DNA from 3 places in the Lysinibacillus sp. EB271-A1-10B genome. Region 3 is predicted to be linked to each of the others. Evidence: riboswitches for the same ligand, from Rfam matches in the RefSeq annotation. Region 3 holds a riboswitch; each other region holds the start of a gene.
What was found. Region 3 has a riboswitch for cobalamin ahead of cobT (nicotinate-nucleotide--dimethylbenzimidazole phosphoribosyltransferase). Riboswitches for the same ligand answer to the same signal wherever they lie in the genome.

Region 1 (3,157 bases), on a different contig from region 3:
CGGCAGCTACAAAGCGCACAGCCGCAACGGAAATCAACCCCACACGCTATAATGAAAAAATTTCACGGAAAGAGGAAATGGGATGGATCGACAAAAATTAATGAAATTAACGCTCACTGCCATGGTAGCGGCAATTTGTGCAGTAGGTGCAGTCATTAAAATTCCAACATTTATTACAACTGCTGCGCTTGACTCTGCACCGGCATTTTTGAGCGTTGTATTTTTATCGCCAGTATTAGCTGGTGCTGCAGGAGTCATTGGGCATTTTATTTCAGCCTTAACTACTGGCTTCCCTTTTGGACCACTACATATAATTATCGCTGTGGAAATGTTTATCGTTGTATGGATCTTTGGGGTTATGCATAAAAAAGGAATGCATTTCTGGAAATGGCCTGTGGCACTTATTTTAAATGGTGTCGTGGCACCTATACCATTTTACTTTATTATTAGTCCGGCATTTTATTGGACGTCATTGACTAGTCTTCCATTGGCAACACTTGTTAATCTAGTGATCGTTGCGGTGGCGATGCCAGTTCTGTCGAAGGTATTTGTGCGTAAGGAAGGTCGAGTACATTGAGAAATGCAATAAAAATAGGCGAGCTCATTGCGACAACCGATAATTCCGCTGCAATTGGCGAAAAGCTACAAGATGTTGTCTCTGCTCCAGATCAGCTTACGGCATATTTTACTGCACGTGTTACATTTTTAGAGCAGCTTGCTGCAAATGCTTTACCAAGGCATATTTTACTTGCTAATTTTTCAGGGGATGCTGCATGGTCTCGTTATGTTGCAGGCATTCAGCAGGTTTTTGATGAGGCTGGTCTTTTTTGTCCGCAAATAGACGGTAGTTCAGAGACCAATATGCCAACTTTACAATCAGGTTTGTCAATAACGATGCTTGGGGAGCAGCAGAAACGGACAGCTACAAAGCATGAGCAGCTAAGTTGGTACACATATGGTCTGCCGCTTGTAGGCAATGAAATCCTTGCACAGCCTGAAGATGTCGCACAGCTGGACCCTATTTTTCAAGCGTGGAAAGAGGGAATCGTGCAGCAAGTATGGCCAGTTGGATCAAAAGGTCTACAAGCAGAATTTACCCGACTTTTTGGCGAGCAACAGGTCAAAAATTCATTAGATGTTGAGAAATCGGCTGGTCCATGTGCAGTAGTTTTGCTAGGAATTGATCCAGAAAAAGAGCAGCAAGTACAAAAATATTTTCCTAGAAATTTTGAAAAACTACGTAAAACTGCATTGTAATCGGGCTTGCTTCGAGAAAAAGTAACACTTAAAAAAATTCAAGGGGCAAAACGCCTATTGCAACTATAAACACTATATGTTAGATTTGTTTAGGAGTTAAAACACAATATATAGTATTTTGGACGAGCGGTACCAAATATGGTTTAAAAGGGAATTCGGAAAAGAGTCATCTTAGGCCGAAGCTGTCCCCGCAACTGTAAGTGCTGACAAATGATGAATAGGCCACTGTAAAGAACGGGAAGGCCATCATTTGGAGGAAGCATGAGCCAGGAGACCTGCCGATTTGTTCAAGACAGCAACACATTCTTCGGGGATTGAGAAGTGGAGGCGAGAGATTTGTCCACTTCTTAGTGTGCATGTCCTTCATTTCCATTTCCGATTTTACTGCGATCACGTAACCGATAAATGTTGCGTGATCGCTTTTTGTGTTGGTGGAGAAAGAAAGGGAGAGAATGTATACATGACAATTCAAATCGAACAGCAAATTGCTAAGCTCAAGAAAAGTTATACGGAGGAAGAAATCGAAAGTTTTGTAAGATTATCGGATCGATGGCTACGAAAAAACGACAATGCAACATTTGAAGCATGGGCGGATGCGATGATTTTACAAACGCTTAGCCTGATTGATGAAGAGGAGCCATACTGGACATTTGTCGCAGCTCAAATTTATTTAGAAAAACTGTATGATCAATTTGCAATGCGCCGTGGCGTTTCAGTGCAAGATGTTTATAAAGGTTTCCCAGAACAATTAGCACGCTATACAGAAGCTGGTTTGTATCATGAAAGTTTAACAACAAAATATAGTGAGCAGGATCTTCAAGAACTCGCTTCCTATTTAGAATCAAGTCGAGATGAATTGTTTACGTATATTGGCTTAAAAACATTAATGGACCGCTATGTAGTCCGTGATTACACAAAAACACCAGTAGAGCTACCACAGGAACGATGGATGGTCATTGCGATGACCCTTATGCAAGATGAAACAGAAAATCGTTTAGAAAAAGTACGTGAATCTTACTGGGCAATGAGTAATTTATATATGACTGTGGCAACACCTACATTATCGAATGCAGGTAAAACACATGGCCAGCTATCTAGCTGCTTTATCGATACAGTAGATGATAGTTTACAAAGTATTTATGACACAAATACAGATGTCGCTACATTATCGAAATACGGTGGTGGTATTGGTGTTTACATGGGCAAAATTCGTAGCCGAGGCTCATCCATTAAAGGCTTTAAAGGTGCATCTAGTGGTGTTTTACCATGGATTAAACAGCTTAATAATACGGCGGTTTCAGTCGATCAGCTAGGTCAACGACAAGGAGCTATTGCTGTTTATTTAGATGTTTGGCATAAAGACGTCTTTACGTTTTTAGATTTACGCTTAAACAATGGTGATGAGCGTTTACGTGCCCATGATATTTTCACAGGGCTATGCTTACCGGATTTATTTATGGAAACGGTTGAAGAACGTGGAGAATGGCATTTATTTGACCCACATGAAGTACGAGAAGTTATGGGCTTTTCACTAGAGGATTTCTACGATGAGAAAAAGGGTGATGGCACTTTCCGTACTAAATATGCAGAATGTATTGCGAATCCATTATTAAGTCGTGAAGTCGTGCCAGCGATTGATATTATGAAGCGTATTATGCGCTCGCAGCTTGAAACTGGCGTACCGTTTATGTTCTATCGAGATGAAGTAAATCGTATGAATCCGAATAAGCATGAGGGAATGATTTATAGTTCGAACCTGTGCACAGAGATTTTCCAAAATATGTCAGCGACTGAGTTCGAGTCTATTACTCTAGAAGATGATGTCATCGTAACACGTCGCAAACCTGGCGATTTCGTTGTATGTAACTTATCATCTATCAATCTAGGCAGAGCTGTACCG
Region 2 (3,157 bases), on a different contig from region 3:
TCACTCAAACTAATAGTACAAGCGTCGTGCATAATAGGAGCACCTAGTAAACTTGCACACGAATTAATAGCAGAAATACCTGGAACAATTTCTACTTCGATACCAGTGGCTTCCGTCCAGCCTAGCTCGATTAATACTTCATACACTAATCCTGCCATCCCATAAACACCGGCATCACCACTAGAAATAACCGATACGATACTTCCAGCCTCTGCTTGACGTACAGCTTCCTGTGCACGTGAAACTTCCTCTGTCATACCAGTACTAATAATCGACTTTGCACTAACTAAATCTTGAATAAGCTCAACATAGGTTTTATAACCAATAATCATATGACTTTGTTGTAGTGCCTCTACAGCACGAGTCGTAATATGTTTAAAGTCTCCAGGGCCAAAGCCAACTACGAAAATCTTACCTTTTTGCGCCATTTTGCTACCCCTCTTTCACCTTTTCAATACCTTTAATGGCTGTTGTTTGTGCTGTACGCTGTAAAGATCCTTCACGTAAAGTAAAGACATGCTCATTATGTAAAGATTCATGATTTAAATCTTGTACGAGTGCCTTCGCATGCTCTGTTGTCGGCACGCGGTACCAATTCCCTTGAGGATAAGCAATGACAACACAAGCATCTTTACACCTACCATTACAGCGAGTCCTTGTCGTATGTATTTCCTTATCAAGTTCCAGTACCTGTATTTCATCACGAATTGCCTGAGTAATGTCCTCAGCATCTTTTTTCATACAGCTACTACCATTGCATATAAAAAGATGTGTTTTCATCCCTTCTAAATTCCAAGTTGTCATAGTTTTTCTCCCCTCATTTACTTTTAGGAAAAAGAAAAACCTTTACTCTAGACGAAGAGTAAAGGTTTAGTAGAAGCCAAATAAAAACGAATATATACAGGTACTCGCTCTCGCTTCAACTTCTCCCTCCGAAAAGTTTGCATGCATTATCACATAAGCAGGTTTCCTGACTTAAGCTTCCTTTTACTTTCGCGCCTTCCTAGTTCTCACTAGTGGCATCCGCGATTTCATCAGCTATTACAGTAGCGGGGGCTGTATCGGATTCTCACCGATTTCCCTATTATCTTGAAAATATTCAAGCACTTATGGATGTTTTATATGAATTTATTTTTTTGTAAAATTAAAAACTGTTTCTATCATAGCTTATTTTTTTAAAATTTCAATATTTCTTTCTAAATTTGTGACATTTTCAGTAATTTTTTAATGAAAAATATGACATTCCTTTTCTATTTATCCGAATTTTCGACATAGACACTCAATTAAAAATTTTTTCTTAAAAAGTATAGCATATATATGGAAATTCATGTTACACTTTGTCGTGAAATCACAACTTCATCTTTTTTCGGTGCGAATTGTTCATCATTTCGCTTAAAAGGGAAGCCGGTTTAAGTCCGGCGCGGTCCCGCCACTGTACTAGGGAGTTTTATAGATAATGTCACTGTCCAAAGGATGGGAAGGCCTATAAAACGTTGAACTAAAGCCAGGAGACCTGCCGAAAAATATGTGATCGTTTGAACCTACGAGGATAGGTGTGCGGCTGAGCAAATTAGAATTTTATTTGCATTTTTAGCTATGCACTTTTCCACAATTGGAGAAGTGCTTTTTTGATTTCGTATCGCATACTATTCGAACTATTTTAATGTGAGGAGGAGAAATTTTTGAAATTCTCAGGTTGGAAGCTTAGTTATTTCTTATTGGCATTTTTATTCGTACCAGACCGTGCATTTGCGATGCACATTATGGAGGGCTTTTTGCCAATTGAATGGGCGATTTTTTGGTGGGTCTTATCGATTCCATTTATTATTTTAGGATTACGTTCTATTCGTAAAACTATTGATGAAAATCCTGAAATAAAAATGATTTTAGGCCTATCTGGTGCCTTTGCCTTTGTACTATCAGCTTTAAAAATCCCTTCTGTAACAGGTAGTTGTTCACATCCGACAGGGGTTGGTCTTGGGACAGTTCTTTTTGGACCATTAGCGATGAGCGTTATCGGAACAATCGTATTATTATTCCAATCTTTACTTTTAGCACATGGTGGGCTGACAACTTTAGGTGCTAATGCCTTTTCTATGGCAATTGCTGGTCCTATTATTGCTTATTATGTTTTTAAGGGTTCTCAAAAAATGGGATTATCATTTTCAGTAGCCGTCTTTTTAGCAGCAATGCTTGGTGACTTAGGTACATATATTGTCACTTCTGTACAATTAGCGCTTGCCTTCCCTTCTGAGGTCGGAGGCTTTATGACTTCATTCACAAAGTTTGCTAGTATTTTTGCGTTCACGCAAATTCCTCTTGCTGTTAGTGAAGGCATTTTAACAGTGATCGTTATGAATTTCTTGAAAAAATACAATGTGAGTGAATTAAAAGCTTTACGCGTTTTCTCGGCAAAGGAGGCTCACTAACATGAAAAAAAATTTACTGCTCTTAGCAATTGTTGTGTTGTTAGCAATCATTCCCCTCTTCATTCAAAAAGGCGCAGATTTTGAAGGTGCTGATGGTGAAGCGGAGGCAGCAATTGGTGAAATAGATGCTAACTACGAGCCTTGGTTTGAAAGCTTATGGGAGCCACCAAGTGGTGAAATAGAAAGCTTATTATTCGCACTACAAGCTGCTATTGGAGCCGGATTTATTGGCTATTTCATCGGCTTAATGCGTGGTAAACATAAAGAGGGATAAGTGATGTTACTCATTGATAAGTATGCTTATATGAATAAACTAGCGTCTGTTCATCCGCTGGAAAAAATGACGTTATCCCTAGGATTGCTTTTATTGTCGCTTATCATGAGAGATGAACGAATTTCACTCATTACATTTATTGTGATGAGTGATTTTATCATTTTAGGTGCAAAAATCCCAGCTAAATATTACGCAAAATTACTATTGCTACCCGGATTTTTTTTACTTTCGAGTCTAGCATCCATTTTAATTTCTATAGCGCCAGCAACAAGCACACTACCTCCAACTATTTGGTCATTTTCTTTTCATCATTGGACAATATTTGTTGGCAGTACGAGCTTAGTGACAGCGCAACAGCTTTTTTTCATCGTCCTTGGCAGTATAAGCTGTTTGTATTTTTTAATTCTTACGACATCAGTCCAATCTATTTGTTATGTCCTGCGACAATGGCGAC
Region 3 (3,157 bases):
AGAAATGTGTTACAATTAAAACCGTTAAGGAGGGATAAGTATGTATCGAACAATAGCACCCCCAACAATGTCTTTACAGTAGAATCTACTGTTTAGGCATTCATTAAAAGCTTGCTAATTCTCAATAGATTCTACTGTATATCGGAGACTATATACATGTAGAAAGTAGGAATTAGAAATGAGCGGAAAACCATCTTTTATTGTATCGATGATTATTTTTGGCGCTGTCGGTGTTTTTGCAAAATATATTAAGTTGCCTTCAAGTGAAATAGCCTTTTGGATGAGTCTCATTGGCTCTTGTTTTTTACTGTTGATTTTCCTTTATAAAAAAGAAAAATTTACGAAAACAACTATTTTGCAAAATAAATGGCCAATGATACTTTCGAGCTTTGCTTTATGTGGCAATTGGATTTTTCTTTTCCAAGCGTACAAGGAAACAACCATCGCAAATGCGGCACTAAGCTACTATTTTGCTCCAGTACTAGTAATTTGTTTATCACCAATCGTTTTGAAAGAGAAAATAGTTGCACGGAAAATCTTTTATGTTTGTGTTGCGCTAGTAGGCCTGTATTTTATTGTCCAAAGTCAAACTACCGAAACGAGCGAACATTATGTCGGAATTATCTATGGGCTTATTGCAGCTTGTTTCTATACAATAGTTACATTCACCAATAAGTATATTCATGGCTTAAAAGAGCCCGATAATACGATTATTCAGCTTGCTTTAGCAGCGTTATTCCTCGCACTTTATCTTGTGGGGACTAATGGGTTCAAAGTAATACAAATCGATATAAAATCAATTAGTTTACTTATAGCATTGGGCATCGTCCATGCTGGGATCGGCTTCTATCTGTTCTTTTTCGGAATGCGTCATTTAAAAGGGCAAAGTATAGCTATTTTAAGCTATATTGATCCGCTAACATCATTACTGATTTCGGCGATAATTATTGGAGAAAAAATGACGACCCTACAAATAATAGGCGCTATTCTTTTGCTCGGTGCAACATGTCTGAGTGAATTAGACAAAACAAAGTTGATCTCACAGCGATAAACAAACAGGAAGCTCCCAAGCCTTTATGCATGGGAGCTTCTATTTTTGCTTAATGACATACTATAAAAAATAATTAAAGAGAAAAGGGACCAGCATATCCGTTCACTAAAAAAACCATGAAGCTTGAAAATTTAAAATGTTGACACATTAAACACTTTGACGTAAATTAAAAATAATTGCATAAAAGCATTAGGTGCCCATTGCGGGAGAATAGGGAATAAAGTGAAAAGCTTTAGCGGTCCCACCACTGTAAAAGGGAGTTTCATAGAGAATGCCACTAGCATCGTTCTGGGAAGGTTCTATGAAATGTTGAAATTGAGCCAGGAGACCTGCCTATCTGCTTCGTATTATATAGACGATGGAAAAGTCTGTAGTTTATTTGTTATGGATAAACTACAGGCTTTTTATTTTTTTCTCTAAATCATTCTTCGAGTAACAAGGGCAAATAAGAAAGGGGAAATTTTCATGCAATTATTACAACAAACGATCCAAAACATTCAAAGTGCAGACCACAAAATGATGGGGCAGGCAAAAGAACGCATAGATGCACTTTGCAAGCCTCCTGGTAGTTTGGGGAAGCTGGAAACTCTAGCTGTGCAACTATCCGGTATTACAGGTGAACTATATCCTGCAATTGATAATAAAGCAATTATTGTCTGTGCCGCGGATCATGGTGTCTGTGAAGAAGGAGTGACGCCGAATCCACAAAATGTGACGGTCTTCCAAACGCTAAATTTCCCAAGAGGAGGAACAGGTGTCTGTGCTGTCGCGAAAATAACGAATGCAAAAATTGTTACGGTAGACGTTGGGGTTAAAGAGGATATTCCACATGATGCTGGTGTCATCATTAAAAAGATTAAATATGGTACGGATAATATGGCAAAGGGTCCTGCTATGTCAAAGGAAGAAGCCATTCAATCAATTGAAGTAGGAATTGAAGTAACTACGGAAGAAATCAAAAAAGGGATAAATGTACTCGGGACAGGTGAAATGGGTATCGGTAATACAACACCTAGTGCTGCTATATTATCGGTTCTTCGCGAGTGTCATCCGAATGAAGTGACAGGCTTCGGTGCAGGAGTCGGACCAGGAGGAATAGCACATAAAGTAGAAGTCATCCACAAAGCTATAGCATTAAACAAACCAAATCGTCATGATGCTATTGATGTTCTTGCAAAAGTCGGAGGGTTAGAAATTGGCGCGATGGCAGGGGTAATACTTGCTGCTGCTGCACATCGCAAACCTGTTGTTATTGACGGCTTTATTTCTACTATCGCTGCTCTAATTGCGTACGAACTTGAGCCAAACGTAAAAGACTATATTATTCCTTCTCATGCTTCTGAAGAACCTGGTGCAAAAATTGCTGCTGAAATGCTCGGAATTGAACCAATGCTACAAATGAATATGCGATTAGGAGAGGGCTCTGGTGCAGCTTTAGCCTTTCCTATTTTGGATGCAGCAAGCTCTATGATGAAAAACATGACTACATTAGAGGAAGCTATGTTACTGTTGAAAAAGTAGATTTATTAATCTTTAGGTACTTATTGTCGCTGCTGTGGATGCACGGCGTTTGTGAAAATAAGAAAAATTCAAAACAAGCCCAAATCTGATATTTGGGCTTGTTAATATGCAACGGTATAGCTATGCTCGATTCAACTTCCGCAACGGTAACCGCCATTTCTTCGTATATGAAAGTATTCTTAATACTGTGATCACACCAAATAATACATATAAAAAGATATCCCCTGAGAAAAGTTGAAGTCCGATAATAAGCCCGGCTAGTGCTGCCCAAACACCATAAATTTCATCACGGAGGACTAATGGTTGTCGTCTAGCTAATAAATCGCGAACAATTCCACCACCTGACCCTGTTAAGACAGCAGCTACAATAACTGCACTAATAGGCATGTCGAGCTTTACAGCATAGAGAGCACCTTGAATGGCAAATGCGGATAATCCGATAGCATCGGTAAAATTGCCCCAGCGATGCCAATGCTGAATAAGACGGTGCGGAAATAAGAAGAATAGCGTAATCGCTGCAATGGCAATTTGGAACATCATATCTTGACCCCAAAGTGTAGTTACAGGTAAACCTATCAATAGATT

Region 1: linked by a shared signal. The riboswitch ahead of AC3WSK_RS13465 (ribonucleoside-diphosphate reductase subunit alpha) and the one ahead of cobT (nicotinate-nucleotide--dimethylbenzimidazole phosphoribosyltransferase) in region 3 are both predicted to bind cobalamin.
Region 2: linked by a shared signal. The riboswitch ahead of AC3WSK_RS07865 (energy-coupling factor ABC transporter permease) and the one ahead of cobT (nicotinate-nucleotide--dimethylbenzimidazole phosphoribosyltransferase) in region 3 are both predicted to bind cobalamin.

What each region holds. Positions count from the first base shown of each region.
Region 1 is NZ_JBYTDL010000009.1:43,590-46,746, forward strand. It holds gene AC3WSK_RS13455 (ECF transporter S component) at 83-577, shown strand; gene AC3WSK_RS13460 (hypothetical protein) at 574-1,257, shown strand; cobalamin riboswitch at 1,368-1,555, shown strand; gene AC3WSK_RS13465 (ribonucleoside-diphosphate reductase subunit alpha) at 1,718-3,157, shown strand, end outside.
Region 2 is NZ_JBYTDL010000004.1:105,201-108,357, forward strand. It holds gene cobJ (precorrin-3B C(17)-methyltransferase) at 1-428, opposite strand, end outside; gene AC3WSK_RS07860 ((2Fe-2S) ferredoxin domain-containing protein) at 433-804, opposite strand; cobalamin riboswitch at 944-1,126, opposite strand; cobalamin riboswitch at 1,351-1,535, shown strand; gene AC3WSK_RS07865 (energy-coupling factor ABC transporter permease) at 1,683-2,429, shown strand; gene AC3WSK_RS07870 (energy-coupling factor ABC transporter substrate-binding protein) at 2,431-2,703, shown strand; gene cbiQ (cobalt ECF transporter T component CbiQ) at 2,707-3,157, shown strand, end outside.
Region 3 is NZ_JBYTDL010000001.1:81,890-85,046, reverse strand. It holds gene AC3WSK_RS00455 (DMT family transporter) at 179-1,051, shown strand; cobalamin riboswitch at 1,226-1,402, shown strand; gene cobT (nicotinate-nucleotide--dimethylbenzimidazole phosphoribosyltransferase) at 1,517-2,572, shown strand; gene AC3WSK_RS00445 (trimeric intracellular cation channel family protein) at 2,693-3,157, opposite strand, start outside.